2 regions of the Cupriavidus sp. 207A1 genome follow, and region 1 is predicted to be linked to the other one. Evidence: riboswitches for the same ligand, from Rfam matches in the RefSeq annotation. Region 1 holds a riboswitch; the other holds the start of a gene.

What was found. Region 1 has a riboswitch for glycine ahead of gcvT (glycine cleavage system aminomethyltransferase GcvT). Riboswitches for the same ligand answer to the same signal wherever they lie in the genome.
Region 2: linked by a shared signal. The riboswitch ahead of AC3FMM_RS01285 (D-amino acid dehydrogenase) and the one ahead of gcvT (glycine cleavage system aminomethyltransferase GcvT) in region 1 are both predicted to bind glycine.

Annotation. Positions count from the first base shown of each region.
Region 1 is NZ_JBYOJO010000016.1:50,907-65,518, forward strand. It holds gene AC3FMM_RS25260 (L-serine ammonia-lyase) at 1-566, opposite strand, end outside; gene gcvP (aminomethyl-transferring glycine dehydrogenase) at 718-3,648, opposite strand; gene gcvH (glycine cleavage system protein GcvH) at 3,746-4,126, opposite strand; gene gcvT (glycine cleavage system aminomethyltransferase GcvT) at 4,227-5,354, opposite strand; glycine riboswitch at 5,450-5,574, opposite strand; glycine riboswitch at 5,596-5,683, opposite strand; gene AC3FMM_RS25280 (YMGG-like glycine zipper-containing protein) at 5,759-5,986, opposite strand; gene AC3FMM_RS25285 (UvrD-helicase domain-containing protein) at 6,257-8,353, shown strand; gene AC3FMM_RS25290 (ABC transporter substrate-binding protein) at 8,378-9,505, opposite strand; gene hemN (oxygen-independent coproporphyrinogen III oxidase) at 9,717-11,174, shown strand; gene AC3FMM_RS25300 (c-type cytochrome) at 11,251-12,144, opposite strand; tRNA gene AC3FMM_RS25305 (tRNA-Arg) at 12,609-12,684, shown strand; gene AC3FMM_RS25310 (diguanylate cyclase) at 12,737-14,485, opposite strand.
Region 2 is NZ_JBYOJO010000001.1:267,249-281,860, forward strand. It holds gene AC3FMM_RS01220 (Bug family tripartite tricarboxylate transporter substrate binding protein) at 1-863, shown strand, start outside; gene AC3FMM_RS01225 (LysR substrate-binding domain-containing protein) at 917-1,843, opposite strand; gene AC3FMM_RS01230 (TauD/TfdA family dioxygenase) at 2,026-3,099, shown strand; gene AC3FMM_RS01235 (SDR family oxidoreductase) at 3,144-3,917, shown strand; gene AC3FMM_RS01240 (Bug family tripartite tricarboxylate transporter substrate binding protein) at 4,146-5,018, shown strand; gene AC3FMM_RS01245 (MFS transporter) at 5,489-6,664, opposite strand; gene arsH (arsenical resistance protein ArsH) at 6,683-7,447, opposite strand; gene AC3FMM_RS01255 (thioredoxin domain-containing protein) at 7,444-7,668, opposite strand; gene arsB (ACR3 family arsenite efflux transporter) at 7,678-8,754, opposite strand; gene AC3FMM_RS01265 (arsenate reductase ArsC) at 8,758-9,252, opposite strand; gene AC3FMM_RS01270 (ArsI/CadI family heavy metal resistance metalloenzyme) at 9,307-9,789, opposite strand; gene AC3FMM_RS01275 (ArsR/SmtB family transcription factor) at 9,786-10,121, opposite strand; gene AC3FMM_RS01280 (DUF1484 family protein) at 10,426-10,611, opposite strand; partial or broken gene AC3FMM_RS01285 (D-amino acid dehydrogenase) at 10,998-12,264, opposite strand; glycine riboswitch at 12,322-12,440, opposite strand; glycine riboswitch at 12,441-12,539, opposite strand; gene AC3FMM_RS01290 (TonB-dependent receptor) at 12,781-14,612, shown strand, end outside.

The DNA.
Region 1 (14,612 bases):
TTGCCGCTGTCCCGCGCCATCTGCAGCATGTCCTTGCCGCTGCGGAACGGGTGCGGCAGCTGCTGCGCGGCGTTGAGCACCTGGGTGTTGGGCGCACCCGCGGTGACCACGAAGCCGCCGCCCACCGACAGGTAGCGCGCTTCGCGCAGGCTCGCGCCGCCGCTGTCGAAGGCATGGAACTTCATGCCGTTGGGATGCTCGGCCAGGGCCTCGCGGCGGTAGAACGCGATGTGCTCCTTCTCGACAAAGGGCACGATATGGCGGCCCAGCAGCGACAGCTCGCGCGACTTGCGCAACGCGGCGAGTCGGGTGTCGATGGAATCGGGATCGATGGTGTCGGGCGACTCGCCCATCAGGCCGAGGATCACGCCCTTGTCGGTGCCGTGCCCCTTGCCGGTGGCGCCGAGCGAGCCGTACAGCTCGACCCGCACGCTGGCCACCTGCGGCAGCAGGCCGTCGCGCTCAAGCCCCTGCGCGAACATCAGGGCCGCGCGCATCGGGCCCACGGTATGCGAGCTCGACGGGCCGATGCCCACCTTGAACAGATCGAAGACGCTGACTGCCACGGAATGTCTCCAGCAACGGGATGGTCTTGCAGAGGCTCTTTTTCAGGCGGTCGAAGTACGGCAACGGACACCGCCGCCGGCGGGCCCTTCATCTTGAGCATAGTGCGACGGCCGTGCCACCGCCGAGGCGATGGCACGGCCCGGGGGTGCGTCAGTCGACCACGTAGTCGCTGACCGGCACGCAGCTGCAGAACAGGTTGCGGTCGCCATACACGTTGTCGGCACGGCCGACCGGCGGCCAGTACTTCTGCGTGCGCAGCGACGCCACCGGATAGGCGGCTTCCTCGCGCGTGTACTTGTGGGTCCACTCGTTGGCGGTCACCACCGCGGCAGTGTGCGGCGCGTGCTTGAGCGGGTTGTCCTCGCGGTCGAACGTACCGTCGGCGACGCGGCCGATTTCCTGGCGGATCGCGATCATCGCGTCGATGAAGCGGTCCAGCTCATGCAGCGCTTCGGATTCGGTCGGCTCGATCATCAGCGTGCCCGGCACCGGGAAGCTCATGGTCGGCGCGTGGAAGCCGTAGTCCATCAGGCGCTTGGCCACGTCTTCGTTGCTGATGCCGGTTTCCTTCTGCAGCGGACGCACGTCCAGGATGCACTCGTGCGCGACCAGGTCGTGCTGGCCGGTGTACAGCACCGGGTAGTAGGGTGCCAGGCGCTTGGCCACGTAGTTAGCCGCCAGGATGGCGTTCTCGGTGGCGGCGGTCAGGCCGGCCGAACCCATCATCGCGATATACATCCACGAGATCGGCAGGATGCTGGCCGAGCCGAACGGTGCCGCCGACACGCCGCCGATGCCGCGGTCGTCGCGGCGGTAGCCGACGCTGTCCTGGTTGGGCAGGAAATCCGCCAGATGCGCGCCGACCGCAACCGGGCCAACGCCCGGGCCACCGCCGCCATGCGGGATGCAGAAAGTTTTGTGCAGGTTCAGGTGCGACACGTCGCCGCCGAACTGGCCCGGCGCGGCGGTGCCGACCATCGCGTTCATGTTGGCGCCGTCGACATAGACCTGGCCGCCGTGCTGGTGCACGATCTCGCAGATCTGCTGCACGCCCTGCTCGAACACGCCGTGCGTGGACGGGTAGGTGATCATGATCGCAGCCAGGTTCTTGCTGTGCTGCTCGGCCTTCTTCGCCAGGTCTTCCAGGTCGACGTTGCCGTTCTCGTCGCAGGCTACCACCACCACCTTCATGCCGGCCATCTGCGCCGACGCCGGGTTGGTGCCGTGCGCCGACGACGGGATCAGGCAGATGTCGCGATGGCTTTCGCCGCGGCTGGCGTGATACGCATGGATGATCAGCAGGCCCGCGTACTCGCCTTGCGAGCCGGCGTTGGGCTGCAGGCTGACCGCGGCGTAGCCGGTGGCGGCGCATAGCATGGCCTCGAGCTGGTCGATCATCTCGCGGTAGCCCACGGTCTGGTCCAGCGGCGCGAACGGGTGGATCTGGCTGAACTCGGGCCAGGTCACCGGGATCATCTCGCTGGTGGCGTTCAGCTTCATCGTGCACGAGCCCAGCGGGATCATGGTGCGGTCCAGCGCCAGGTCCTTGTCGGCAAGCATGCGCAGGTAGCGCAGCATCTCGTGCTCGGCGTGGTGCGTGTTGAACACCGGGTGGGTCAGGTACTCGCTGGCGCGCGCCAGTTCGGCCGGGAAGGCGTCATGGGTGGCGGCTTCGAGCTTGTCGAAATCGAGGCCCGCCGGCAGCGGCTTGCCCTGCGTGAAGATTTCCCACAGCGCCACCACGTCGTCGCGCGTGGCGGTCTCGTCCAGCGAGATACCGACGCGCGTGGCGCCGGCATGGCGCAGGTTGATGCCGCGCGCGGTGGCGGCGGCATGGATCGCCTCGGTGTTGAAGCCGGTTTCCAGCGTCAGCGTGTCGAAGAAGGTCGCGTTGGTGCGGACAAAGCCAAGCTGCTCCAGGCCGGCGGCAAGCGTCGCGGCCAGGCGATGCACGCGCTGCGCGATGCGCTTCAGGCCCTGCGGGCCGTGATACACGGCGTACATCGATGCCATCACCGCCAGCAGCACCTGCGCGGTACAGATGTTGGAGGTGGCCTTCTCGCGGCGGATATGCTGCTCGCGCGTCTGCAGCGCCAGGCGATACGCCTTGTTGCCCTGCGCGTCGACGGTCACGCCCACCAGGCGGCCCGGCATCGAGCGCTTGAACGCATCCTTCACCGCCATGTAGCCGGCGTGCGGGCCGCCAAAGCCCAGCGGCACGCCGAAGCGCTGCGAGTTGCCCACGGCCACGTCGGCACCCCATTCGCCCGGCGCGGCAATCAGCGTCAGCGCCAGCAGATCGGCGGCGGCCACCACCAGGCCGCCGGCGGCGTGCACCGCGTCGGCGATGGCGCGATAGTCATTGATGTCGCCGTTCACGCCCGGGTACTGCAGCAGCACGCCGAACGCGCTCGCGGCAGCGGCGTCGGCGGCGGGGCCGACCTTGACTTCGATGCCCAGCGGCAGCGCGCGCGTGCGTACCACTTCCAGCGTCTGCGGCAGCACGTCGTCGGCGACGAAGAAGATATTGGAGTCGTGCTTGTTCACGCGCTGCAGCAGCGTCATCGCTTCGGCGGCGGCGGTGCCTTCGTCCAGCATCGACGCGTTGGCGATGTCCAGCCCGGTCAGGTCGGTCACCATCTGCTGGAAGTTCAGCATCGCTTCCAGGCGGCCTTGCGAGATTTCCGGCTGGTAGGGCGTGTAGGCGGTGTACCAGGCGGGGTTTTCGAAGATATTGCGCAGGATGACGCCGGGTGTGATGGTGTTGAAGTAGCCCTGGCCGATGAAGCTCTTCAGCACCTTGTTCTTGCCCGCCAGCGCGCGCAGCTTCGCCAGCGCGGCCTCTTCGCTCAGCGGCTCGGTGAACTCGCCCATCGGCATGCCGTCGCGTCGGCGGATGGCGGCGGGGATGACGGCGTCGATCAGCGCGGCGCGGCTCTCGTAGCCGAGCACCTTCAGCATGTGGTGCTGTTCGGGGCTATCGGGGCCGATATGGCGGGCGGCGAAGGCGTCGCGCGCCTCCAGTTCGGCCAGCGTGGGCCGGTTTGCTTGGGCGGCGTTCATGGGCAGCGGGGCGTTCATGGGCAAGAACCTCGTGGAGGGCGCGGCGGCAGGTGGTCAGCCGTGCCGCGGCGCCGCGAATGCGGTGTGCCGGTCCCGGAGGGGGACCGGCGGGCGATCAGGCGCCGACGCTGGCCTTGTAGGCGTCGGCCGACATCAGGCCGTTGACGTCGTCGCCATTGGCCGGCTTGAGCTTGAACAGCCACGCGTCGAAGGCGTTGGCGTTGACGCTTTCCGGCGCCGCGGTGGCGGCCTCGTTGACGGCGATCACTTCGCCGGCCACGGGCGCGTAGATGTCGGAAGCGGCCTTCACCGACTCGACCACGGCCAGCGCGTCGCCGGCACCGACCGACTTGCCCACTTCGGGCAGCTCCAGGAAGACGATGTCGCCCAGCGCGTCCTGTGCGTGGTCGGTAATGCCGATGGTGAGCGTGCCGTCGGCTTCGACGCGCACCCACTCATGCGACTCGGTGTACTTGAGGTCAGCGGGGAAATTCATGAAGGTTCTCCGGATTCAGATCTGTTTCTTGTTGGGTGATGCCTGCCCGGCAACGCTGCCGGCAGGCGAGGGCGACCGTTGGGTGAGCGGGGCTGTCCCCTTAGCTCACGAGTGCCTTGCCATGACGCACAAACGGCAGTTTAACCACAGTCGCGTTGAGTTTGCGGTCGCGGATCTCCACCTGCACGGTGTCGCCCACGTTCACGCCCTGCGGTAGTCGCGCGAAGGCGATCGATTGCGACAGCGAGGGGCTGAAGGTGCCGCTGGTGATTTCACCGTCACCGGCGGGGGTGATGACTTTCTGGTGGGCGCGCAGCACGCCGCCCTTGTCCCGCAGGATCAGGCCGAGGAACTGCTGGCGCGAACCCGCCGCGGTCAGTGCCGCCTTGCCGGTGAAATCGCGCTCGCTCTGCAGGTCGACGGTCCACGCCAGGCCCGCGTCCAGCGGCGAGACCTTGATGTCCATGTCCTGGCCGTACAAATTCATGCCGGCTTCCAGGCGCAGCGTGTCGCGTGTGCCCAGGCCGGCCGGGCGCACGCCCGCGGCATTCAGTTTTTCCCACAGGCCGGCGACGCTTGCGGCCGGCACCACCAGCTCGAAGCCGTCCACGCCGGTGTAGCCGGTGCGCGCCACCATCACTTCGCCGAGGGCGGGATCCTGCACGACCACGGCATTGAACGGCTTGAGTGCGTCGGAAGGCTGGGTCGACGGGAAGGTGCTCCACACCTTGGCGCGGGCGTTGGGTCCCTGCACCGCGACGATCGCCAGCGGCTGCACGCCCTCGGGCGCGACGTCCGTGCGGCGCGGGGTGATGGTCACGCCGCTGCCGGTGGCGTCGTTGCGGGCGCGGATCCAGTCGATATCGCCGACCGCGGTGCCGGCGTTGACCACCAGGCGGAAACGGTCCTCGGCGAAGAAATAGACGATCAGGTCGTCGATGACGCCGCCGTTCTCGTCCAGCATGCAGGAATAGAGCGCCTTGCCGGGGGACTGCAGCTTGTCGACGTTGTTGGCCAGCAGGCCGCGCAGGAAGCTGCGGGTATTGGCGCCGGCGAGATCGACCACGCACATGTGCGAGACGTCGAACATGCCGGCATCGTTGCGCACGGCATGGTGCTCCTCGATCTGCGAGCCGTAGTTGACCGGCATGTCCCAGCCGCCGAAGTCGACCATGCGGGCGCCGAGGGCGCGGTGGATAGCGTTGAGGGGCGTGGCCTGGAGCGTCATGGAATCCTCGGGGGCAGTCTCGGTTGGCGAAAACAAAAAAGGGCCATCCGCCGCAACGATCGCTACGCCAATATGGCGAGCAATCCGCTGCGGCGGATGACCCCTCTGTCCTCGATACCTGAGAGATTACGAGGCGGATCCCGTGGACCCAATCCTCGCGCGCCCCTTCGGTGGGCACGCTCGCCACGAATGACGGGTGCCGCTCTCCAGAGTGCGGCATGCATCGTGTGCATGTTGCATGCCGATCCGACCGGTCCGTGGTGCCTGAGAGTTTTCGGGTGATACCCCTTCGGCGGCGCAGGCGATGCGCGCTCTCCCGGTTGGATGCGCGCAATGTACGGGAGGCCCCGGCCTTTGTCAAACCACGGCAAGGGCCCGTACCCGCCGCTGCGCGCCGGGGCTGCTTACTTCTTCTTGTCGTCGGTGACAACGTTGCCGATGACGCCGCCCACGGCCGCGCCGCCCAGCGTACCCAGCGCGCTGCCGTCGGTCAGGACGGCGCCGCCGACCGCGCCGGCACCGGCGCCGATGGCGGTGTTACGTTGTTTCGGGGTCATGTCCGCGCAACCGGCAAAAGCCGCGACCGTCATGCCGATCAGGGTCACCTTGGTCAAAGTTTGCAGGGTTTTCATTGTTGGCTCCGATGTGATGATTCGTGCATGCCCGAGCGATCCGGCGGACCGGGGGACACACTGATTAGAGTGTCGCGTTATGTCATTGGCTCCGGTCTTTACGAAGTGTTACGCCAGTGACACGGCCTGGCCCACCCTCGCGGCTTGCGCTGACTGACCCGCCGCGGCGAGCGTGTTAACATCGGCAGCTTTGCCGCAGGCCCGGGTGACGGGATGCCGGCAAATCCGCTCTTTCCCGCGATTCCGCTGCCGCCCCCGACACCTGCCCGCATGACCCATGGCCTGAACCCCGCCCAATCCGAAGCCGTCCGCTACCTGGACGGGCCTTGCCTGGTGCTGGCCGGCGCGGGCTCCGGCAAGACCCGGGTGATCACGCAGAAGATCGCGCATCTGATCGAGGACAAGGGCTTCGAGCCGCGCCATATCGCCGCCGTCACATTTACCAACAAGGCGGCCAAGGAGATGCAGGAGCGCATCGCCAAGCTGATGGAGGGCAAGACCACGCGCGAGGGCAAGCGCATTCCGCTCAAGCAGCTGACGGTCTGCACCTTCCACTCGCTGGGCGTGCAGATCCTGCGCATGGAAGCCGAGCACGTGGGCCTGAAGCCGCAGTTCTCGATCATGGATTCGGACGACTGCTTCGGCCTGATCCAGGAGCAACTGGGCACCACCGACAAGAAGCTGATCCGCGGCGTGCAGAGCACGATCTCGCTGTGGAAGAACGGCATGGTCGACCCCGAGGCCGCGATCGCGCAGGCTGCCAATGCCGACGAGCACCAGGCCGCGCTGGTCTACCGCAACTACGTCGCCACGCTGAACGCCTACCAGGCGGTGGATTTCGACGACCTGATCCGCCTGCCGGCCGAACTGTTCGCGCGCAACGAGGCGGTACAGCTGAAGTGGCAGAACCGGCTGCGCTACTTCCTGGTCGACGAGTACCAGGACACCAACGCCTGCCAGTACCAGCTGCTCAAGCTGCTGGCGGGTGGCTCGCACCTGCGCGCGCCGGCCTTCACCGCGGTGGGCGACGACGACCAGGCCATCTACGGCTGGCGCGGCGCCACGCTGGATAACCTGCGGGGCCTGCAGACCGACTTCCCCAACCTGAAGGTGATCAAGCTGGAGCAGAACTACCGCTCCACCGTGCGCATCCTGGAAGCGGCCAACGCGGTCATCGCCAACAATCCCAAGCTGTTCGACAAGAAGCTGTGGAGCGAGCACGGCATGGGCGATCCCATCGCCATCCACCCGATGAACGACGAGGAGCACGAGGCCGAGTCGGTGGTGTTCCGCCTGTCGGCGCACAAGTTCGAGCGCCGCGCGCAGTTCCGCGACTACGCCATCCTTTACCGTGGCAACCACCAGGCGCGGCTGTTCGAGCAGATCCTGCGGCGCGAGCGCATTCCCTATGTGCTGTCGGGTGGCCAGAGCTTCTTCGACAAGGCCGAGATCAAGGACATCTGCGCCTACCTGCGCCTGATCGCCAATCCCGACGACGATCCCGCCTTTATCCGCGCCATCACCACGCCGCGCCGCGGCGTCGGCAACACTACGCTCGAAGTGCTGGGCACGTTTGCCGGGCAGGCCAAGGTGTCGTTGTTCGAGGCGGCGATGATGGGCGGCATCGAGGGCAAGCTGCAGCCGCGCCAGCTGGAGCCGCTGCGCGTGTTCTGCGAATCGATGGTGCGGCTGGCCGACCGCGCGGCGAAGGACCCGGCTACTGAAGTGCTCGACGACCTGATGGCCGGCATCCACTACGAGGCTTACCTGTACGACAGCTTCGACGAGCGGCAGGCGCAGTCGCGCTGGACCAACACGCTGGAGTTCCTCGAATGGCTCAAGCGCAAGGGCACCAAGCCGGAAGCGGTCGAGGGCGAGGAAGCCACTGGCTACGACAACGCCGACGGCTTCGGCAGCGAAGGCAAGAACCTGCTTGAGCTGACGCAGACCGTGGCGCTGATGAGCATGCTCGAAGGGCGCGAGGAAGATCCCGACGCGGTGCGGCTGTCGACGCTGCACGCCTCCAAGGGGCTGGAATATCCGCATGTGTTCCTGGTCGGCGTGGAAGAGGGCATCCTGCCCCACTGCCGCGAAGACGACGACATGACCGACGAGAAGATCGAGGAAGAGCGCCGGCTGATGTATGTCGGCATCACGCGCGCGCAGCGCAGCCTGCAGATCAGCTGGTGCAAGAAGCGCAAGCGTGCGCGCGAGACCTATTCGTGCCAGCCGTCGCGCTTTATCGGCGAGATGAAGCTGGAAGAAGCGCCGGCGCCCAAGGACGACACCCCGGCGATGAGCCCCAAGGACCGGCTCGGCGCGCTCAAGGCGCTGCTGGGCAATGGGGGCAAGGCGGTCGCCGGCTGAGCGGTCACGGCGCCCGCGCAGCTTCTACCGCGCGCCCGACACCGCCAGCGTGACGTACTGCGAGCCGCGCTGCCCGCGCGTGAAGTCCAGCGTGAAGTCGCCGACATCGACGCGCCCCTGCAGCGCCCGCCGCAACTCCGCCGTGCCGCCGGAGCGCACACCCTGCAGCGAACGTGCGAGCCAGGCGGCACCGATATAGCCGGCCAGCGTCGCCGGCGACGGCGGCTCGTCCAGGTACTGCTTCATGCGCGCCACGTGCTCCTTCACCACCCGCAACGTGGCCTGCTGCGGCCCCGGCGCGACCTGGGTCAGCACCATCCCGCCGGCGTAGCCGCGGCCCAGGATCTCGCGCGCGGCATTGGCGCTGACCGCGGACAGGCCCACCAGGAAGCCGTACCACCCCTGCGCCGCCAGCGCCCGGCCCAGTTCGGCATAGGCCAGCGTGTCGCCGGCGACGATCACCGCGCCCGGGCGTGTTGCCGCAATGCGCCGTGCCGCGGCGTCGCCGCTGCCTTCCAGCAGCACCGCGCGGGTGCCGGTCTGCGCCTCCAGCCGGGCCAGGGACGACACCGCGAAATCCGGCGCCACGGCCAGCGCGATGTGCGTCAGCCCGTAGCCGCGCAACTGTTGCGCGGCCGCGTCCAGTTCCGCCTGGTAGTCGGCCCGCGTGAACCAGACATTGTCGGCGGCCAACGCCAGCCCCGACAGCGGCGCAATGATCTGCATGCCGCGCCGCGCCAGTTCGGTCGATGACGCGAGCGCGGGCAGCAGCCGGTCGCCGGGACCGAACAGCAGCCCCGCATGTTCCGTGTCGGCCAGCGACACCGCCTGCGCCAGCGCGCGGCGCGGATCCGGGTCCGCATCGCGCACCACGTGCTGGATCCGTACAGGACCGCCGGTGGCGTTGACGGCGTCGAACATTACCTTGGCCCCGGCCAGGTAGTCGCGCGCCAGGTCGGACTGGGCGCCGTTGCGGTCGACCAGGTGCCCCACCACCACCGTGCGCGGCGCCTGTGTCCGGGCAGAGAACGCGGGCAGGGCCAGCGCCATGCCGGTCGCGGCAAGCAGCCGGCGCCGGCCGGCGTCTGCCGGCGGGTGGTCGCGCAGCGGTGGGTACGGCACGGGCGTGGGGGAGCGGCGGGAACGTGACATGGCTGGAACCTGGCGGATCGCGCGTGGGCGCGGTGGCGCGCAGCGTACCCGGCACCCATGACACCAATGTGACGTACGCGTGCAGCCCAGCGGCAGCGGCGCCGCTCGGCTCAGGCGCGCATTTGACGGCGGTCAAGCTACGGGCGCCGGGCCGGTCCTACGATGACGTGTCGCATACCCATTCCCCCGCGCCCCCATGAACCCGTCAGCCATGACTTTCCCCGCGCTCGACCGCCGCGCGCTCTCCGACTTCCGCGCGCTGGCCGGGCGCATCGACGGCAACGGCCCGCGCTATACCTCGTACCCGACCGCCGACCGCTTCCACAACGGCCCCGACCCGTCGCTGTACCACGACGCGCTGGCCGCCTGCCGCGCCGATGCGCCGGCGCCGCTGTCGCTGTACCTGCATATCCCGTTCTGCGAGAACATCTGCTACTACTGCGGCTGCAACAAGATCATCACGCGCGACCACGGCCGCAGCGCGCGCTACGTCAGCTACCTGGGCCGCGAAATGGCGCTGGTGGCCGGGCGGCTGGGCGAGCGCCGGCAGGTGATCCAGTCGCATTGGGGCGGCGGCACGCCGACCTTCCTGAACCCGGAAGAAATGCGTCGCGTGATGGCGCTGCTGAACACGCATTTCGCGCTGGCGGCCGACGGCGAGCACTCGATCGAGATCGATCCGCGCCGTGTCGACCATGACCGCATGGCGCTGCTGGCCGAGCTGGGCTTCAACCGCGTCAGCCTGGGCGTGCAGGATTTCGACCCCGAGGTGCAGCAGGCCATCCACCGCATCCAGCCGTTCGAGGAGACCCGCGCCGTGGTCGATGCCGCGCGCGCGCTGGGCTTCCGCTCGGTCAGCCTGGACCTGATCTACGGGCTGCCGCACCAGACCGCGGCGCGCTTCGGCCGCACCATCGACCAGGTGCTGGCGCTGCGCCCGGACCGGCTTTCGGTCTACAGCTACGCCCACCTGCCGCACGTGTTCAAGCCGCAGCGCCGCATCGACGAACAGGCGTTGCCACAAGCCGGCGAGAAGCTTGACATCCTGGTCTCGACCATCGAGCGGCTGACCGCCGAGGGTTATGTCTATATCGGCATGGACCACTTCGCGCTGCCCGACGACGACCTCGCCGTGGCCCAGCGCGAGGGCCGGCTGCAGCGCAACTTCCAGGGCTATTCGACGCACGCCGGCTATGACCAGGTCGGGCTCGGCATCTCGGCGATCGGCGCGATCGCGGGGCGCTACGTGCAGAACGCGCGCACGCTCGACGACTACTACGGGGCGCTGGACCAGGGCCGCCTGCCGCTGGCCAGGGGCGTGGCGATGACGGCCGATGACCACCTGCGGCGCGAGCTGATTGGCGACCTGATGTGCAGTGGCGTGCTCGATCTCCCTGCCATCGAGGCGCGCCATGGCATCGATTTCAACGAGGCCTTTGCCGCGGAACTGGCCGAGCTGGAGCGCCTGGCCACCGACGGACTGGTGTGCCACGAGCCCGGCCGCATCACCGTGACGCCGCTGGGCCGGCTGCTGGTGCGCCGCGTGGCGATGGTGTTCGACCGCTACCTGCGCGACGATGCCGCCCGGCCGGTCGACAGCGGCGCGCGCGCCGCCAACGACGGCACCCAGCCGATCCGTATCGTGCCGCGTTACTCGCGCGTGGTGTAGCGCGCAAGAGCGGCCCCGGGCCGGACGAAAAAAAACCCGCGCAAGGCGCGGGTTTTTTGTTGGCGTCGGCGCCGGCTTACTTGGCGGCGTTGGCCATGTAGTCCGACGCGGCGATCACATCGGCATCCGGGCCGGCATAGCCGCCCTTGGGCGGCATCACGCCCTTGCCCTTGAGCGCAAAGTTGTGGACCGCATCCATGCCTTCCTTCAGGCGCGGGGCCCAGGCGGCCTTGTCGCCGAACTTGGGCGCACCGGCCACGCCGGCGGCATGGCAGGCGGCACAGACCTGCTCGTAGACCTTCTTGCCCACTTCGGCCGAGGCAGCTGCCGGCGCGGCAGCGGCGGCGGCAGGTGCGGGTGCGGCAGCGGCTGCCGGAGCCGCAGCGGGGGCCGGCGCTGCAGCGGCAGCCGGGGCGGCCGCTTCAGGGGCTGCGGCCGTTGCAGGCGCGGCAGCGGCCGGGGCCGGCGGCTCGGGGAACTTGGCGCCGCCGGCGTCGGCCAGGTAGACCACGGCGCGGGCCAGTTCGTAATCGGTGTAGTCGTCAGGCGTGCTGCCGGCGCGCGGTGGCATCGCGCCCTTGCCGTTGAGCACCGACTTCATCAGGCCGTCGAAGCCCTGGCCGATGCGCGCGGTCCAGTCGCCGGCGGTACCGTGCTTGGGCGCACCCGCCGCGCCGGTGGCGTGGCAGGCGGCGCAGATTTCCTTGTAGACCTGTTCGCCGGTCTTGAACACGCGCGGCGCGTTGGGATCCTTGATTTCGAGCGAGGCGACCGGCTTGATGCGATCGTTGACGGCTTCGGCGGCGGTGCTCGCACCGGCGCTTTCGGTCGAGCCGTGTCCGACGAAGTTGACCAGCAGGATGATCACGATGATCGGCACCAGGAACGCCGCGATCACGACTGCGATCAACTGCTTCGGGGTTTTGATGGGAGACTCGTGCTCGGGGTGTTCGTTGTGGACGTCGCTCATACAGAACTCTCAGTTTTGCAGGAAACCTTCTGGCCGCTTACGCTCGGCTTGCTTTTTCTGGCCCTGGTGTGGCCCTTCGCTGACCACTATCCGGCCCCATCCGGACCGCCCGCGCTCCCCTGCGGCCCTTGCCTGACTTGGGTCTGTTGCCATTTGCGTACCTCGGCCTGTCTCCCGGACCGGGGCCCGATTGTCGCCGACAACCAGCCGCCCGGATTTGACCCCGGTCGACTCGTTGCGCCGACGGCGCGACGGGCACGATTTGACGCAAATAGCTGGCGATTATAGCGCCAAAGCCCCCCTGCCAGTGCCAAAAAGCGGCGGTTGCGAGACGTTCCCCGGCGCCAGTATCGGCCCCGCATGGACGGCGCCGGGCAAAAGCGGTATCCTATGCGACTTTCCAGCGGCGGCATTCGCCCGCCGCAGCCGCTGTACCCGCAAAACCGGTTGCAAAACCGTCCTGTGCGCCCGTAGCTCAATGGATAGAGTACTGCCCTCCGAAGGCAGGGGTTGCTGGTTCGATCCCAGCCGGGCGCGCCAATCCCATCCGGATTCCCGCTTTACGCGATCAGATTCGCTTTCCAACCTACGCTCACGCCGTGCGCGCAGGAGCGGGGGTGCCGTCGTCCATCGGCTCTGTCACCGGGTCGTCGCTGACGACCCGGTTGCGCCCGGCGTTCTTGGCAGCATAGAGACGACGGTCCGCCACCATCAGCATGGTGTCGAGGCTGTCGGTGCCGTCGGCGCCCAGGTCCGATACGCCGATCGAAACCGTGAAGCGGATCTCCCCCTTGTCGGTCGCGTCGGCTGCCGGCTCGCAGACTACCTGGCCCAGGACCTGGCGCAGCCGCTCGGCCGCCTCTGTCGCTTCCGCGATGCTGGTACGCGGCAGCAGCACGGCGAATTCTTCGCCGCCGATGCGCGCCGGCACGTCGATGGACCGCACGGTCGCGCGCACCACGTCGGCCAGTTTTTTCAGCACGCGGTCGCCGCTGGCGTGGCCCCAGTTGTCGTTGATGCGTTTGAAGCGGTCGATATCGACCATCATCATCGACATCGGCGTCTTCTCGCGCAGGCTGTGGTTGTGCTCGATGGCAAAACGCGCCTCGAACATGCGACGGTTGGACAGCCCGGTCAGCGGGTCGGTCTCGGCCAGTTCGCGCAGTGCTTCGCCGCGGGCGAGGTAGTGTGAAAACAGCTTGCGGAAACCCTGCAGCGTGACCCACAGCAGCAGGGCCAACGACAGCGCGCTGGCCGCCAGCACCGCGCTCAGGTGCGAGGCGGTGCGCAGCAGCAGGTCGGTGGCGGAGAAGTAATCGACCAGCATCAGGTTGCTGCCGCCGATGCGCTCGAACATCAGGCGGCTGCCGTCGGGCAGGTGTATCGTGCCGGCACCGCGGCTGAACATTTCCCGGGGCGTGGCTTCGCGCCCGGCGGGCGGCACCACCGAGTCAATCTTTTCGACGCCCTTGACTTCGCGCGTGCTGGCGCCGATCAGGTGCCCGTCGATATCGATCAGGAAGCTGTGCACGCCCTTGCGCGTGGTGCTGGTCAGGTAGTCGTCCAGGCTGCGCTGCGAAATGGCGGAAATCGCCACGCCGCGGAACTGCGCGTGGAGATAGACCGGCAGGCTCAGCGTCAGGTACATGCCACTGTCACCGCCGACCGGCACCATCTGCCAGTGCAGGGTCCGATCGGGGTTGTTGCGCGGCAGGTGCTCGCGCATGAGGCCTGCATCGTTGACGCGCCGCAAGACGGCGGCGGTGCGGGCTGGCGGCACCGGCGGATAGGTGACAAAGAAGCCGTTGGTGGACACGTACATCAGTTTGCGCGTGACCAGCGGGTTGACCGGCTCGGCGCTCAGCAGGTGGCTGAGGCCGCGCGCCACGTACAGGCCGGGCAGCAGGTCTTCGTCGCGGCGGGAAAAGCCATCCAGGCCTTCCAGCATGCGCGGGCCGGCGCCGAGCAGCACCGCATCGCCTTCCGGCGCCGGCAGCTGCCACAGGTCGTCGTTGCGGTGCGCGTAGACGGCTTGCAGCGGCGGATCGGCTTCGACCGCGTGGGGACCCATCTGCAGGCGGATCAGGTGCTGGGCGAAATTGCGCACGCCGCGCAGCCGCTCGGACTCAACGTTCAGCACCGAGCTGATGCCGGCCACTTGCAGTTGCTGGGTTTGCTGCAGCGTCTGCACTTCATGGTCACGCAGTACCACCAGGCCGTGCGCGGAAATGATCAGCAGCAGCGCGCAAGCGGCGGCAAAAGACAACACCACGAAGCGTTGCGGCGTGCGCACTGCCTGTTCCCAGAGCCGGTCGAGCAGTGCGGAAAGGCGGGGGCGCATGGGTAACTCCAGGGGGTTCCTGAATCCGTGCACGCAGGGTACAGCAATCGCGCTCGGCTTCGCGCGCGCACGGACTTCAGCGAACTGAGCTCATCATGTGCCATCCGGAATAAAAGGCAAAGGAGGT
Region 2 (14,612 bases), on a different contig from region 1:
CCGGAGGCAGCGGCCCCGACGTGCTGGCCCGTGTGTTCGCCGAACAGATCTCGCAAGCGCTGAAGCAACCGGTGGTGGTCGACAACAAACCCGGCGCCAACGGGCAGCTGTCGGTCGATGCCGTCGTGCGCGCGCAGCCCGACGGCCATACCGTGCTGCTGGCGAGCGCCTCGGCCACCGTGATGAACCAGGCGATCCAGCCGAAGCTGCCGTTCAACATCGTCGAGGACCTGGTGCCGGTCGCGCAGATCGGCTCCGGCGGCGTGCTGCTGGTGGTCGCGCCGGACTTCCCGGCAAAGGACATGAAGTCCTTCGTGGCAACGGTCAAGGCGCGGCCCGGCAAGTATGACTACGGCAGCTGGGGGGTCGGCTCGGGCGGCCACCTCGCCATGGCACAGCTGCATACGCTGGCCGGCATCGACCTGACCCATGTGCCTTACAAGGGCGTGCCGCCGATCCTGACCGATCTGCAGGGCGGCGTGCTGAAGATCGCCTTCGTCGACATCACCACCTCGGTGCCGCTGGTGAAGAGCGGCAAGATCCGGCCGCTGGGCATCACCGGCAAGCACCGCGCGCCCGCGTTCCCCGATGTCCCGACCATGGCCGAGCAGGGCTTCCCGATGACCAACGAAGGCTGGTACGGGCTATTCGTGCCCAAGGGCACGCCACGCGAGATCGTCGTGACGCTGAACCGCGAGATCAACAAGGCGCTGCGCTCGCCGGCGCTCGCCACACGCTTCCAGCAGCTCAACATGATGGCCGATCCGCCGCTGACCACGCCGGACGAGTTCGCGCGCACGGTGCGCAACGACTATGCCACATGGGCCAGCGTGGTGAAGGTCAACGGCATCAGGCCGGAATAGCGGCGCCGCCTTGCAGCTAATCGCAGCTGATTCGCGGCCAAAGCGCAGGCCGGTCAGCCGGCCGAGGCCTGTTCCGCACACTGCTGGAACAGCTCGACGGCCGGCGAGGGCGCCTTGCCGGCCAGCGTAAAGGTGGACACCGGCAGCAGCACGCCCGGTATCTCCAGCGGAAGGACATGGGCGAGGCCGCGCGCAGCATAGGCGCGCGCCAGGCGCCCCGTCATCATCGCCACCGCCTGCATCGCCTCCAGCAGGCCCAGCACCAGGCCGGCCGATACCGACTCGACGTGGTTGGCCGGCACCTCCACCTTCATGCGCCGCAGCGACGCGTCCAGGCTCTGGCGCAGCCGGGCGGTGCGCGGCGGCACAACCCACGGGTACGACGCCAGGTCGGGCCAGTCCACCGTCGCTGACGCTGCCAGCGGATGCTCCGGGTGGACCGCCACCCGCAGCACTTCCTCATACAGGTGGCGCTGCTCGATATCCCCGGCCGTGGCGCGCTCCGACAGCGCCCCCAGCACGATATCAAGGCGGCCGGTGCGCAACTGGCCAATCAGCACGTCCATCGGCGCCTCGTACACCGCGATGTTCAGCGTCGGCATCCGCGCCTTGGCCAGCGCGATGATGCGCGGCGCGAGCGCCAGCGTTGAACCGGGCATGGCGCCGACCGCAATCGATGCGCAGGCGCCTTGCCCCAGCGCCAGCAGCTCGTCGCCGGCGCGGTCCAGCTCATCCAGGATCGACTGCGCATAGCTGACGAAGATCATGCCGTGCGGCGTGGGTTCGATGCCGCGGGGCCGCCGCACGAACAAGGGGTAGCCCAGGCCTTCCTCGACCTCGGCCAGCGCCTTCGATACCGCCGGCTGCGTGATGTTCATCGCGTTCGCGACCCGCGCGACCTGCCGGTGCTCTTCCAGTGCTATGACCAGACGGAGATGGCGTAGCTTCAGTCCGCTGCGCAGGAAGCCGATCGCGTCCATGGTGAAAACCCCTAGAAACAAGCTTGATTCATTGCGGTGCGGCCGGTCATGCCACAGCACCGCAGCGTGGATATTACCTTTTGGTTTGGTCAGACGCATCAACTTTCATTAGTCATGCGCGCACTGCCTTCGCACAATGGCTGTACCGGCCCGGCAATGGCCGAGACAACAAGGAGACAGCAATGGAAGCAGCACAGGCGCAAGCAGCACTGAAGGCGGTGGAGACCCCGGCGGCGTGGGAAGCCAGCGACATTGCCGCGAAGGAGAGTGAGTGGGTGGTCTGGCTGAGCGCGGACGAGATCGTGCAGCTGGAGACGGCGCTGGCGCATTGCAAATCGCTGGGCCTTGCCGTGCCGGCCATCAGCAAGGAGACGTTTCCGCTCGGCAGCCTTGCCGCGAAGCTGGAAGACCTGCGCCATCGCCTGGAGCGGGGACTGGGCGTGGTGCTGCTGCGCGGGCTGCCGGTCGAGCGCTATACCAAGATGGATGCCGGCACGATCTACTGGGGCATCGGCATGCACCTGGGCCGCGCGGTCGCGCAGAACGCGTTCGGCGACGTGCTGGGCCATGTCTGGGATCTTGGCAAGGACCCGAAGTCAGACATGACGGCGCGCGGCTATCAGTCGCGCCATCGGCTGCCGTTCCATACCGATGGCGCCGACGTGGTCGGGCTGCTGTGCCTGCGAACCGCGCGCCGCGGCGGCATGAGCAGCATCGCCAGTTCCATGGCAATCCATAACGCCATGCTGCGCGAGCATCCGGAACTGCTGGCGCGGCTGTACCAGCCCTTTGCATTCGACCGCCGGCACGAGGAAGCGCCGGGCCAGGCGCCGTACACCATGACGCATGTGTTCAGCTGGCACAACGGCCGCCTGTTCAACCGCTATATCCGCAGCTTCATCAATACCGCGCAGCGATTCCCCGACGCGCCGCCGCTGGCGCCCGTGGACATCGCCGCGCTCGACAGATTCGACGAATACACGCAGGACCCGCGCTTCCGCATTGACATGGAGCTGGCGCCCGGCGACATGCAGTTCCTGAACAACTACGTGGTCCTGCATTCGCGCACCAGCTACGAGGACCATCCCGAGCTGGACCGCAAGCGCCACCTGCTGCGGCTGTGGCTGTTCACGCCGGGCCTGGCCGACGTGCCCGAGAGCTTCCGGCTGCGCTACCTGCTGACCGACGCGTGGGCCAAGAACCCGCGCCCGCCGATCTATGACGTGAACCAGATCATGGGCGTGACCACGCATTGAAGCGTCCCGCTTTTCCGCTATCCCAGACCAAGGAATCTTTCGCAATGAACGCCCCCATCCTTTCCCTTCACGGCAAGACCGCCTGGATCACCGGCGGCTCCAGCGGCATCGGCCGCGCCTGCGCGCTGTCGCTGTGGCAAGCCGGCGCGACCGTCGTGATTTCCGCGCGCAGCGAAGCGGCGGTTGCCGGTCTCGTCGCAGAATGCGGCAATGAGCGCGTGATCGCACTGCCGCTGGACGTCTCCGACCCTGAAGCTGTCGCTGCCGCCGGCCGCCAGCTGCAGGAGCGTGCCGGCGCCGTCGATATCCTGGTCAACGCCGCCGGCATCAACGTGGTCAACCGCAAGCTGTCCCGCCTGACGCCGGCTGACTGGGACCAGGTCATCGACATCAACCTCAACGGCGCGTTCTACTGCATGCATGCGGTGCTGCCCGGCATGCGCGACCAGGGCGAAGGCACCATCATCAATATCTCGTCGTGGGCCGGACGCTACGCCTCGGCATTGACCGGTGCCGCCTACGGCGCCAGCAAGCACGCCATGGCGGCGATGACCACGTCGGTGGCGATGGAAGAGTGCGCCAACGGCATCCGCGCCTGCGCCATCTATCCCGGCGAGACCGCCACGCCCATCCTGATCAACCGGCCCACCCCGCCCGCCGCAGAAGACCTGGCGCGCATGCTGCAGCCGGAGGACGTGGCCGCGGCGGTGGCCTTTGTGCTGTCCCTGCCGGCGCGCGCCACGGTCAACGAGCTTGTCATCAGTCCCACCTGGAATCGCGCCTTCGTTGGCTTCCAGCCGCCGCCCAGGCGCGGCTGAGCGGCTGAGCAGCCCCGGCGACCGAGACAGCTGCTGCCGTGGCGCAAGATCCAGCGCCAGGCAGCGGCGCGCGGTCAATGCATGGCAGGACAATCCCCGAGGAAGACAATGATGAACCGACGCAGGTGGTTACAGGACGCACTTCCCGCCGCCATCGCGGCGTGTCTCGCGCCGAACGTGTTCGCGCAGGCCCCGACACCCTCTCCCTGGCCATCGCGGCCATTGCGGATGATCGTGCCGGGCGGTGCGGGTTCGGGCACCGACCTCGTCGCAAGGGTGTTCGCCGACCCGCTCTCGCGCGCGCTGCGGCAACCGGTCGTGGTCGAGAACCGGCCCGGCGCCAATGGCATTGTCGGCAACAACCTGGCGGCCAAGGCGGCGCCGGACGGCTATACCGTCTTGTTCAGCAACGCCTCCGCGATCGCGATCAACGCAGCGCTGCGTGACGACATGCCCTACGACACGAATCAGGACCTGGCACCGGTGATCCAGGTCAGCGCCGGCGGCGTGCTGCTGGTGGCAACCGCCGAGACGCCGGTGCGCGACCTTGCAAGCTTTGTCGACTACGTTCGCGCGCATCCCAACCTTGCGTACGGCACGTGGGGCGTCGGCTCGACCGGCCACCTGGCGATGGAAGCCATTGCCCGCCAGCGCGACCTGCGCATGCGGCATATTCCGTACAAGACCATGGGGCAACTGCTTACCGACCTGCAGGGCGGGGTCGTCAGCATTGCATTCGTCGACGCGCGTTCGCCGCTGTCACTGATCCAGGCCCGCAAGCTGGTGCCGGTTGCCATGACCGGTACGCGGCGCTCGCCCATGCTGCCGGAGGTGCGCACGCTGAAGGAACAGGGCTTCGACCTGGATCTCGATGGCTGGTACGGCGTGTTTGTCCCGGCACATACGCCGGCCGGGATCGTGCTGAGGCTAAACGAGGAAATCGCCAGGGTAATGGTGGCGCCGGCATTGCAGGCCAGCTTCGCGCAGCAGGGTCTGCTGTGGGTGGAGAAGAATTCGCCGGAACAGTTTGCGCGTGTGATCCAGAGGGATATCCGGGCGTGGAAATCGCTGGCAGCAAGCGCAAAGATCAAGGTTGACTAAAGACCAGCTCGGAATGCTGTCAGGGGGCGCTACGGATGACCGCGCCTAGGTGGTTCCTGCAGGACAAGGTGTGACAGCGCAAAGTCACCGTCACAGAGGGCGGCGGGCCAGTCGACGAGGGTGGAAAGACCGGTCTGACGAGGGGAACCGGCCAGCCTTGCGGCTGCCTCGCTTGGCCCGCCATGGAACCATGCGAGCGCACAGGCGTTGCTTGCTGCAAGCGCAACGCCTGTCCTTGTCAGACATCCGGGCTTTCCACACCCGATCATCGGTGGTCCGATGACGCCACCAGTATTTCCTGCCGGTACCGGGGAATCGATGAGAGATGTCGCATTTCCAGGGGCGGGCGAAGTTTGAATCCCGGCAACGGATTCAGAAATCGCTGACTCTTGAAAGTGGGCATACATCGAAATGCAGGTGAGCCAGCGTGGGTTGGGATTTCGGGCGTGGCAGGAGCCGATCCCCATGCCCTATCGGCCCGCTGGTTCACTGACCTGTCGGATGAACATGAGCATCATGATCGCAGCGACGCCAAGACTTGATGAAAGCCAAAGCGCCTTGGCGCCGAAAGCATCCAGGCAGATGCCGAAGAGCCATGGTGCAAGGGCCTGGGCCACACGCGCGGGCACCATCAGAATGCCTTGCCGGTGACCATAGCCATGGGGACCGAAGATAACGAGCGGCAGAGTGCCCTTGGCGATGGTGAGGATGCCGTTGCCCGCGCCATGCAGCACCCCAAACAGCGCCGCGGCAGGCGCTCCGGCAACGCCGAACGCGATGGCACCGGCAGGGTGAAGGGCAGCGGCGATCCGGGCGGAAAGGAGTGGATGGATCTTGCGTAGGAGGCCGAACTCCAGTATCCGGGCACCCACTTGGGCGGGCCCGATCAGGGCACCGACCATCACAGCAGTGGCCAGTGTCGCGCCGCCTGCCTGTAGCAATCGCGGCAGGTGTGCCGCCATGGCGGTACTGATGAACCAGGTCGCGGCGAAGACAAAGGCGAGTGCGAACGAGGCAAGCCGCTGAGATGTCGCACGCTCGCCAGCAGCCGGCGACGATGCGGTTTTGGCCGGTGGCGGCTCAGTTGCCGTACCGCGGGGCATGCTGAGATTGAGCGCCAACCCGAGGGACAGATGAAGCGCGGCCCAGGCAAGACAGGCGCCGCGCCATCCGATGTGCGACTCCATGAAGGTCGACAGGGGCCAGCCTACCGTACTGGCAAAGCCAGCGATCAGGGTGATGCCGGTGATCGCGCCGCGAGAACGATTACCGTACAGCGCGACGAGCGTAGCAAAGGCAGCTTCGTACAGGCCCGCGCCCATTCCGATACCGAGGATCAGCCATGCTGCGAAGAGGCCAATGACGCCTTGTGCGAAGCCAAGGCCCGCCAGGCCGGAGGCAAATATGAGGCTCGTAGCAACCAACACCTGGCGCCCCCCGGTGCGGTCGATCATCCTGCCCGCGGCGGGGCCGATCAGCGCCGACACGATGAGCGCGGTGCTGAACGCAGCGAAGATCGTGGCCGGTGCTACGCCAAGGTCGCGGGCCATGGACGTAGCCAGCATGGCCGGAAGATAGTAGGTGGAGCCCCATGCCAGCGTCTGGGCAACCCCCAATCTGGCGATCACACTGGTCGTTGGCTCCATGGCCATCCCGTTGGCTTGTTATTCGACTTCGCCGCTATCCGTATCGCTGACCTGCGCGTCCCGCTCATGGCTCATGGCTGCCGCGGCGAGCGCGGTGACGTTCGCCGGCGCCGCTTCCTTGCGCTCGCTGTAGCGATCCGTCAGATAGTCGCTGCGGTCGCGCACCAGCAGCGTGAACTTGTAAAGTTCTTCCATCACGTCGACCACGCGGTCATAGTAAGAGGACGGCTTCATGCGGCCGCTGGCATCGAACTCCTGGTATGCCTTGGCTACCGATGACTGGTTCGGAATCGTCACCATGCGCATCCAGCGCCCCAGCACGCGCAGCGCATTGACGGCATTAAACGACTGCGAGCCGCCGCAAACCTGCATCACGGCGAGCGTGCGACCCTGAGTCGGTCGGATGGCTCCGATTTCCAGAGGCAGCCAGTCGATCTGGTTCTTGAAAACCGCGGTCAGCGTGCCGTGCCGCTCGGGACTGCACCACACCTGACCTTCCGACCACTCCGAGAGCTTGCGCAGTTCAACCACTTTGGGATGATCCGCCGGAACACTGTCGCACACCGGCAGGTCACGCGGATCGAAGACGCGAGTCTGCGCGCCGAAATGTTGCAGGATGCGCTCGGCTTCCTGCACCAGCAGGCGGCTATAAGACGTTTCGCGCAGCGAGCCATAGAGCAGCAGGATGCGCGGCGGATGCGTGCTGAGGCGAGACGGTTGCAGCTTGGCCAGGTCCGGTGTATCGAGCACGGCCGGGACGACATTGGGCAGATCCATGGTCATTTGATCCTCCGTCCTTGCGCGTCGATGACGGCTTCGCCATCTTCCTTGGTAAAGGCACCTTGCTGGGGCGAGGGCAGGATGTCGAGCACGATTTCCGATGGCCGGCACAGCCGCACGCCAAGCTCAGTGACGACAAAGGGCCGGTTGATCAGGATCGGATGGGCCAGCAGCGTGTTGCGCGAGGTGCCGCACGCCGGGTTATGGTAGATCGTTACCGCCATGCGTTTTCCTTAGTTGGCCTTGGCCTCGTACCACGACTGAGACCGGTTGACGATGCCAACGACAAGCAGCATGACCGGCACCTCGATGAGTACGCCCACCACCGTGGCCAGCGCCGCTCCCGACTGGAAACCAAACAAGCTGATTGCGGTGGCGACTGCAAGCTCAAAGAAGTTGCTGGCACCGATCAGGCTCGACGGGCCCGCTACGCAGTGGGCAACGCCGAGCTTGCGGTTCAGAAGGTAAGCGAGTCCTGAGTTGAAGAACACCTGGATCAGGATCGGCACCGCCAGCAACGCGATCACCAGCGGCTGATCGATGATCGCCTTGCCCTGGAACGCAAACAGCAGGATCAGGGTCAGGAGCAGCGCCGTAATCGAGTACGGCCCCAGGTGGTGTACGACGCGCTGGAAGTGGGCCACGCCGCGGCCGAGAAGCATCTTGCGCAGCAATTGCGAAATGATGACGGGCACAACGATGTAGAGCGCAACCGAGGTAAGCAAGGTATCCCACGGCACGGTGATGGAAGACAGGCCCAGCAACAGCGCCACCACCGGTGCAAAGGCGACCACCATGATGGCGTCGTTCAGGGCCACCTGAGACAGCGTGAAGTACGGGTCGCCCTTGCACAACTGGCTCCACACAAAGACCATGGCGGTGCATGGCGCGGCGGCCAGAAGGATGAGCCCGGCCACATAGCTGTCGAGTTGGTCGGCAGGCAGAAACGGCGCAAAGAGGTGGCGGACAAAGATCCATCCGAGCAGCGCCATCGAGAATGGCTTGACTGCCCAGTTGATGAACAAGGTCACGCCGATGCCACGCCAGTGCGATTTCACCTGTCCCAGTGCGCTGAAGTCGATCTTGATCAGCATGGGGATGATCATGACCCAGATCAGGATGCCGACGGGAAGGTTGACCTGGGCATACTCCATGCGGCCGATGGCGTGAAAGACCTCAGGCAACATCTGCCCCAGCGTGATGCCGGCGACAATGCACAGCGCAACCCACACCGTCAGATACCGCTCGAAGAATCCGATGGCCGGCTTGGAGGTGGTCACGCTCGAGGTGGCAACGTTCTGGCTGCTCATGGTTCAGCTCCGGGCCAGACGCTGCAGCGTCTCTTGAAGTTCGGCATTGCTCATGTCTTCGATCGGAAGCAGCAGCAATTGCAGCATGCGGTAGCCGATGGCCTGACGTGTCAACTCGAATGCCTGCCGCTTCTTTTCGTCGCCGCCTTCCGTGTTCGACGGATCAGGGTAGCCCCAATGCACCTTGACCGGGCTGCCCGGCCAATACGGGCACTCCTCTTCGGCGGCACTGTCGCACACCGTGATGACCACCCGCATCTCAGGAGCATTCTCGCCGACAAATTCATCCCAGCTCTTGCTGCGGAAGTCGCCGACGTCGACGCCAGCATTGCCAAGCACCTCGAGGGCGAATGGATTGATGCGCCCGCTTGGCGAGCTCCCGGCGCTATATGCGCGCACATCGCGGCCCGACTGCCGGGCCAGATGGTTCAACATGCCCTCGCTCAGCACACTGCGGGCAGAGTTGTGGGTGCACAGAATCAGTACGTTGGTGGTCATGGGGCGCTACGAGATTATTGAAGTGCGGATCGGATTGCGTGTGAGGACGCACCCTTAGCAGCAGGACGGCGTGGAGTTGACCGCGACGCCGATCGGCTTGCCCTTCGGAGTGCGGGGGGCGCAACAGGCCGATTCCTGGCCCGCAGCATCGATTTTTCGGGATTCGCCGTACACCGGCACATTACCCAGGGTATGGAAGTGCTCCCACGCGATGCCTTGCGGATCCGTGACCCAATACTTCTCGCTCTTCGCGTAGCAGCAGGTGGTCTCGCCTTCGTCGAGCAACGCCATGTCGGCCGCTTCGGCCCGCTGCTTCAGTTCGGCCAGCTCGGCCGCGTCGTCTGTCTGAAACCCGAGGTGGTCGACGCCGGTCTCCGCGCCGCGGGCCGAAATGGCGAAGTTCACGCGCGGATCCTCCAGCATCCACTTCGCATAGTCCTCTTTTACGACCGTGGGCTCGGCCGCGAAGAGGGCTGAATAGTAGCGAATGCTCGCAGACAGGTCGGTGACGCTGACGTGCACGTGGAAGCGCTTCATGATTTGGGCTCCGAGGCGACGAAACATTGGGACACAGGGGAGCACGGATTGCCGCTGCAGCAGTTCTCCGTGAGGTAGCCGAGCAGTGCGTTCATGGTCTCGAAATGGGCCATGTAGATGATCGAGCGTCCGTCCTGCCTGCTGGATAACAAGCCGGCACGGTGCAACTCCTTCAGGTGGAAGGAGAGGGATGACGCCGGCATTTCCATCAGCTCGGCTATCCGGCCCGCGGGAAGGCCGCCAGGCCCGGCCTGCACGAGCAGCCGGAACACGGACAAACGTATCGAATGGGCGAGCGCGGCAAGCGCGTCAAGGGCGTGATCGGTTTCCATTTTTCGACAATAGTCGAATAATGGAAGTGTGTGAAGTGAAATTTTTGTGACGAAGGGCACAGTGAGTGTGTGGCTTCGCCGCCCCATTTCAGCTGTAGCTGCGTGTGGCCGGTCTTTGGCCACCGAACATACGACTGCGCTATCGTCAGAATCAGTAACCAAACTGACGCTTAACGACTAAAGAGAGCCTGTCAAAGCGTGATCGTTCAGGATCAATGAGGGCCGGTTTGCAGGCGGTGTTTCAAGGTGCTTCCCGCAGAACAAGGGTGTGACATCCCAAACTCACTGTCACACCCGTCAGCCACTATTGCAACCGCTCTCGCTCAACCATCAGCCCATCCAGCTGCATCTTCACCATGCCAAGCAGACACAGCGCACTGAAGCAGCCGTCCGAACTTTCGCTTTCGTGATCCAGCAGTACGAGAACCCCTTCAATTCCTGCGCGAACCTGCTGAAGACAGTCGTTTGTGATTTCATCGATCGTTGCCATAAGTTCCCCACTAGTAAAGGCGCGCCACTCATTTCCACATGAGGGCGGCGGGCCAGACGGCGAGGGTGGAAAGACCGGTCAAAGGTGGGGAACCGGCCAGCCTTGCGGCTGCCTCGCCCGGCCCGCCAGGGAGCCGGCTTGGTTCGTGCGAACACACAGGCGTTGCCCGCTACAAGCGCAACGCCTGTCCACCTTATACATCCGGGCTTTCCACACCCGATCATCGGTGGTCCGATGACGCCACCAGTATTTCCTGTCGGTACCGGGGAATCGATGAGAGATGTCGCATTTCCAGGGGCGCGCGAAGTTTGAATCCGGGCAACGGATTCAGAAATCGCTGACTCTTGAAAATGCGCTTGCGTGCTAAGCCCTTTGCCTCCGCCGCCTCACGCCCGCACCGGCGCCAAAACCGCGCCAGGCACCATCGCCGGCGCACTCCCCATTGCCTGGTCCACAACCCCCGCCACCATCTCCGCCGTCACCGCCGACAAGGTCCACCCCAAATGCCCATGGCCGGTGTTGTAGAAGATGCAGGCGGAGCGGCCGCGGCCCACGCGCGGCAGCATGTCGGGCAGCATCGGCCGCAGCCCGGCCCATGGCACCACGCTGCGCGTGCTGACGCCGGGGAAGCACTGCTGCACCCAGTCCACCAGCGGGCGGATGCGGTCGGCGCGGATATCGCGGTTGGTGCCGTTGAACTCGGCGGTGCCGGCGACGCGGAAGCGGTCGTCGCCGAGGCGGCTGGTGACCAGCTTGGTTTCGTCGTCGAGCAGGCTGACCGTCGGCGCAGCGGTGCGGCTGGCTTCGTCGGTCAGGTTGACCGTGATCGAATAGCCCTTGACCGGATAGATGTTGACGCGGTCGCCCAGCCCTGCCGCCAGGGCGCGGCTGGCGGTGCCTGCGCAGATCACGGCACCGTCGAAGGTAGAGCTGGCGCTGTCCGCGCCGTCCTGCACGGTGACGGTGGCATGCCGTCCGTCCGTCTTCACCGCGCGCACGTCCTGGCCGTACCGGCAGCGCACGCCCAGGCGGGCAGCGGCGGCGGCCAGGCCGCTGGTGAACTTGTGGATGTCGCCGGTCGAATCGCTTTCGGTGAAGTAGCCGCCGTAGTAGGAACCCGCCAGCGTCGGCTCGATCGCGCGCATCTCCTGCGGCGTCACCGCGCCGCTCGAGCCCGCCTTGCGCCAGCAGCGCGGAGACGCGGCCGGCATGCTCGAAGCCGGCTTTGTCACGGTAGATATGGAGAATGCCTTCCTTCTTCAGGTCGAAATCGATGCCTTCCTGCGCCGCCCAGGCAAACAGGTGCTCGCGCGCGGCGATGGCCAGGCGCGCGGTCTCGATGGTGTTGCGGCGGTAGTGGGGAATCGACGCGATGAACTCGGCGAACCACGACAGCTTGTGCCAGCTGGGCCGGGGATTGACCAGCAGCGGCGCATCCTTGCGCAGCATCCACTTCATCCCCTTGACGATGGTGGACCAGTGGGTCCAGACCTCGGCGTTGGATGCGGAGAGCTGCCCGCCGTTGGCGAACGAGGTTTCCATGGCGGCATAGCGATGCCGTTCGAACAGCGTGACGGAGAATCCGCGCCGCGCCAGCGCGTAGGCGGTGGTGATACCGGTGATGCCACCGCCGATGACAGCGATTGTCTTCATGATCTGCAGGATCCAGGAACGTCGAAGGGTGGGAGTCCGCACGCGACATGCGTGTAGGACGCCCCCTCTGTTCTGGACCTGAGAGATTCACGACGCCTTGCCGCGGGGGCGGGCGCGCTTGCTCCTTCGGTATGCCGGGCGGACGATGGCGTCCGGCATTCTTCAGAGTGCACTGACGGGTGATGCCGGTCCTTTTGCCTGAGAGTTTCCGGGGCGGTTGCTCCTTCGGCGCCGTGCGCGGCGGGCGCCGCGACAGTCTCTCCCTGCATCACGCTGGCTTGACGCCAGTCGGGGCAATGTAGTGACAAGGCCCCGTATTGGATATGCGGGTTAACACGGATACATGCGGATATGGCTGCGCTGGCCGCGTCGCTATGTCGCATCGGCCGATGGCTTCCGGCCCCATAAAATGTCAGCGCTCGCTATCGGGGACCGCTCGCTATTGGGGACGTCCGGGAGGAGCGCCTGATGCTGCGCAGGCGCGGCGAGCCCACAACGACGACAACAAGGCATTCAGTGAAGAAACACCGCATTGCACTGGCCGTTTCGGCAGTGCTGATGGGCCCCGCCGTGGCCGCCGCCCAAGGGGTGGAGGCAGGCGTGGAGGCGCCCGCGCCGCTGCAGGAGGTGGTGGTATCGGCCCGCCCCGAACGCGGCGAGACGCCGGCGATCCCGCCCAACACGCCGGCGTCGGCGTATGGCATCAGCAGCACGCGCATGGCCGACTTCAACGTGGTCAATACCGAGGACGCGCTCAAGTACGCGCCCAACCTCGCCGTGCGCAAGCGCTTTATCGGCGATATGAATTCGATCATCTCGGTGCGCAGCACCAGTTCGCGCCAGTCGGCACGCGGGCTGGTCTATGCGGACGGGCTGCTGCTGTCCAACCTGCTGGGCTCGGACTTCAGCTTCCCGCCGCGCTGGTCGCTGGTCAATGCCGCCGAGATCGAGCGCATGGACGTGCTGTACGGCCCGTATTCGGCGCTGTATCCCGGCAATTCGCTGGGCGCGACGGTGCTGATCACCACGCGCACGCCGGAGAAGTTCGAGGGCGATGCCAGCGTGCAGCTGTTCACGCAGCGCTTCGGCCTGTACGGCACCCACGATAACTTCAACGGCGTGCATGCCAACGCCTATGTGGGCGACCGCGTCGGCGCGTTCTCGTGGCTGGTCAGCGTGGACCGGCAGGACAGCAAGAGCCAGCCGCTGAGCTTCTACACCGCGTCGCGCTCGACGCGGCCCGCGGGCGCGGCGGACACGCCGGTTTCCGGGGCCTTTTTCGACCAGGACCAGAGCGGGCGCGACCGCGTGGTGATGGGCGTGAACAGCGAGGGCGTTACGCACACGGTGCAGGACCAGCTCAAGCTCAAGCTCGGCTACGACATCACCAGCACGCTGCAGGCGCAGTTCACCGCTGCCTACTGGCAGCAGGACCGCTCCAACGCCACCGGCAGCTACTTGCGCGACGCCAGCGGCAACGTGGTGTCCAGCGGCCCGGTGAATATCGGCGGCTCCCAGTACGTGATTCCGGCCAATGCCTTTGCGCCCGGCAATGGCGAGGACGCGCGCTGGCTCTACGGGCTGTCGCTGCGCACGCGCAACCAGACGGGGTGGAATTTTTCCGGGGTGGCGTCGCTGTTCGACGTCAGCAAGGACGTGAGCCGCAGCGCCAACGCCGTCGGCAACGGACCGGGCACGGTGACTTATGGCGACGGCACCGGCTGGCGCACGCTCGACCTGAAGGCCGACTACCGCCCCGAGCGCCTGCAGGGCGGGCACTGGGTCACCTTCGGCTACCACTATGACAACTACCGGCTGAGCAACACCACCTACAACACCTCGGACTGGCGCGCGGCCACCATCACCGCGTTCAACAATGCCTTTACCGGCAAGACCGAGACCCAGGCGCTCTACGCGCAGGACGCCTGGTACTTTGCCGAGGACTGGAAGCTGATTCCCGGCGTGCGCTACGAGCACTGGCGCGCCTATGACGGCAGCCGCAGCCAGCCTGGCGTGGATATCGGCTATCCGGTGCGCAGCGAATCCAACTGGTCGCCCAAGCTGGCGCTGGAGAAGGCGTTCGGGCAGGACTGGCTGGGCCGGCTGTCGCTGGGCCAGGCCTATCGCTACCCGACCGTCAGCGAGCTGTTCCAGGGCCGCATCACCGGCACCGCGCTGATCAACAACGATCCCAACCTGCGGCCGGAACGATCGTTCTCGAAGGACCTGACCTTCGAGCGCACGGTGGAGGCGTCGAATTTCCGGGTCTCGCTGTACGAGGACGATATCCGCGAGGCGCTGGTCAGCCAGACCAACACCACGGTGTTCCCCACCGTCACCAGCTTCCA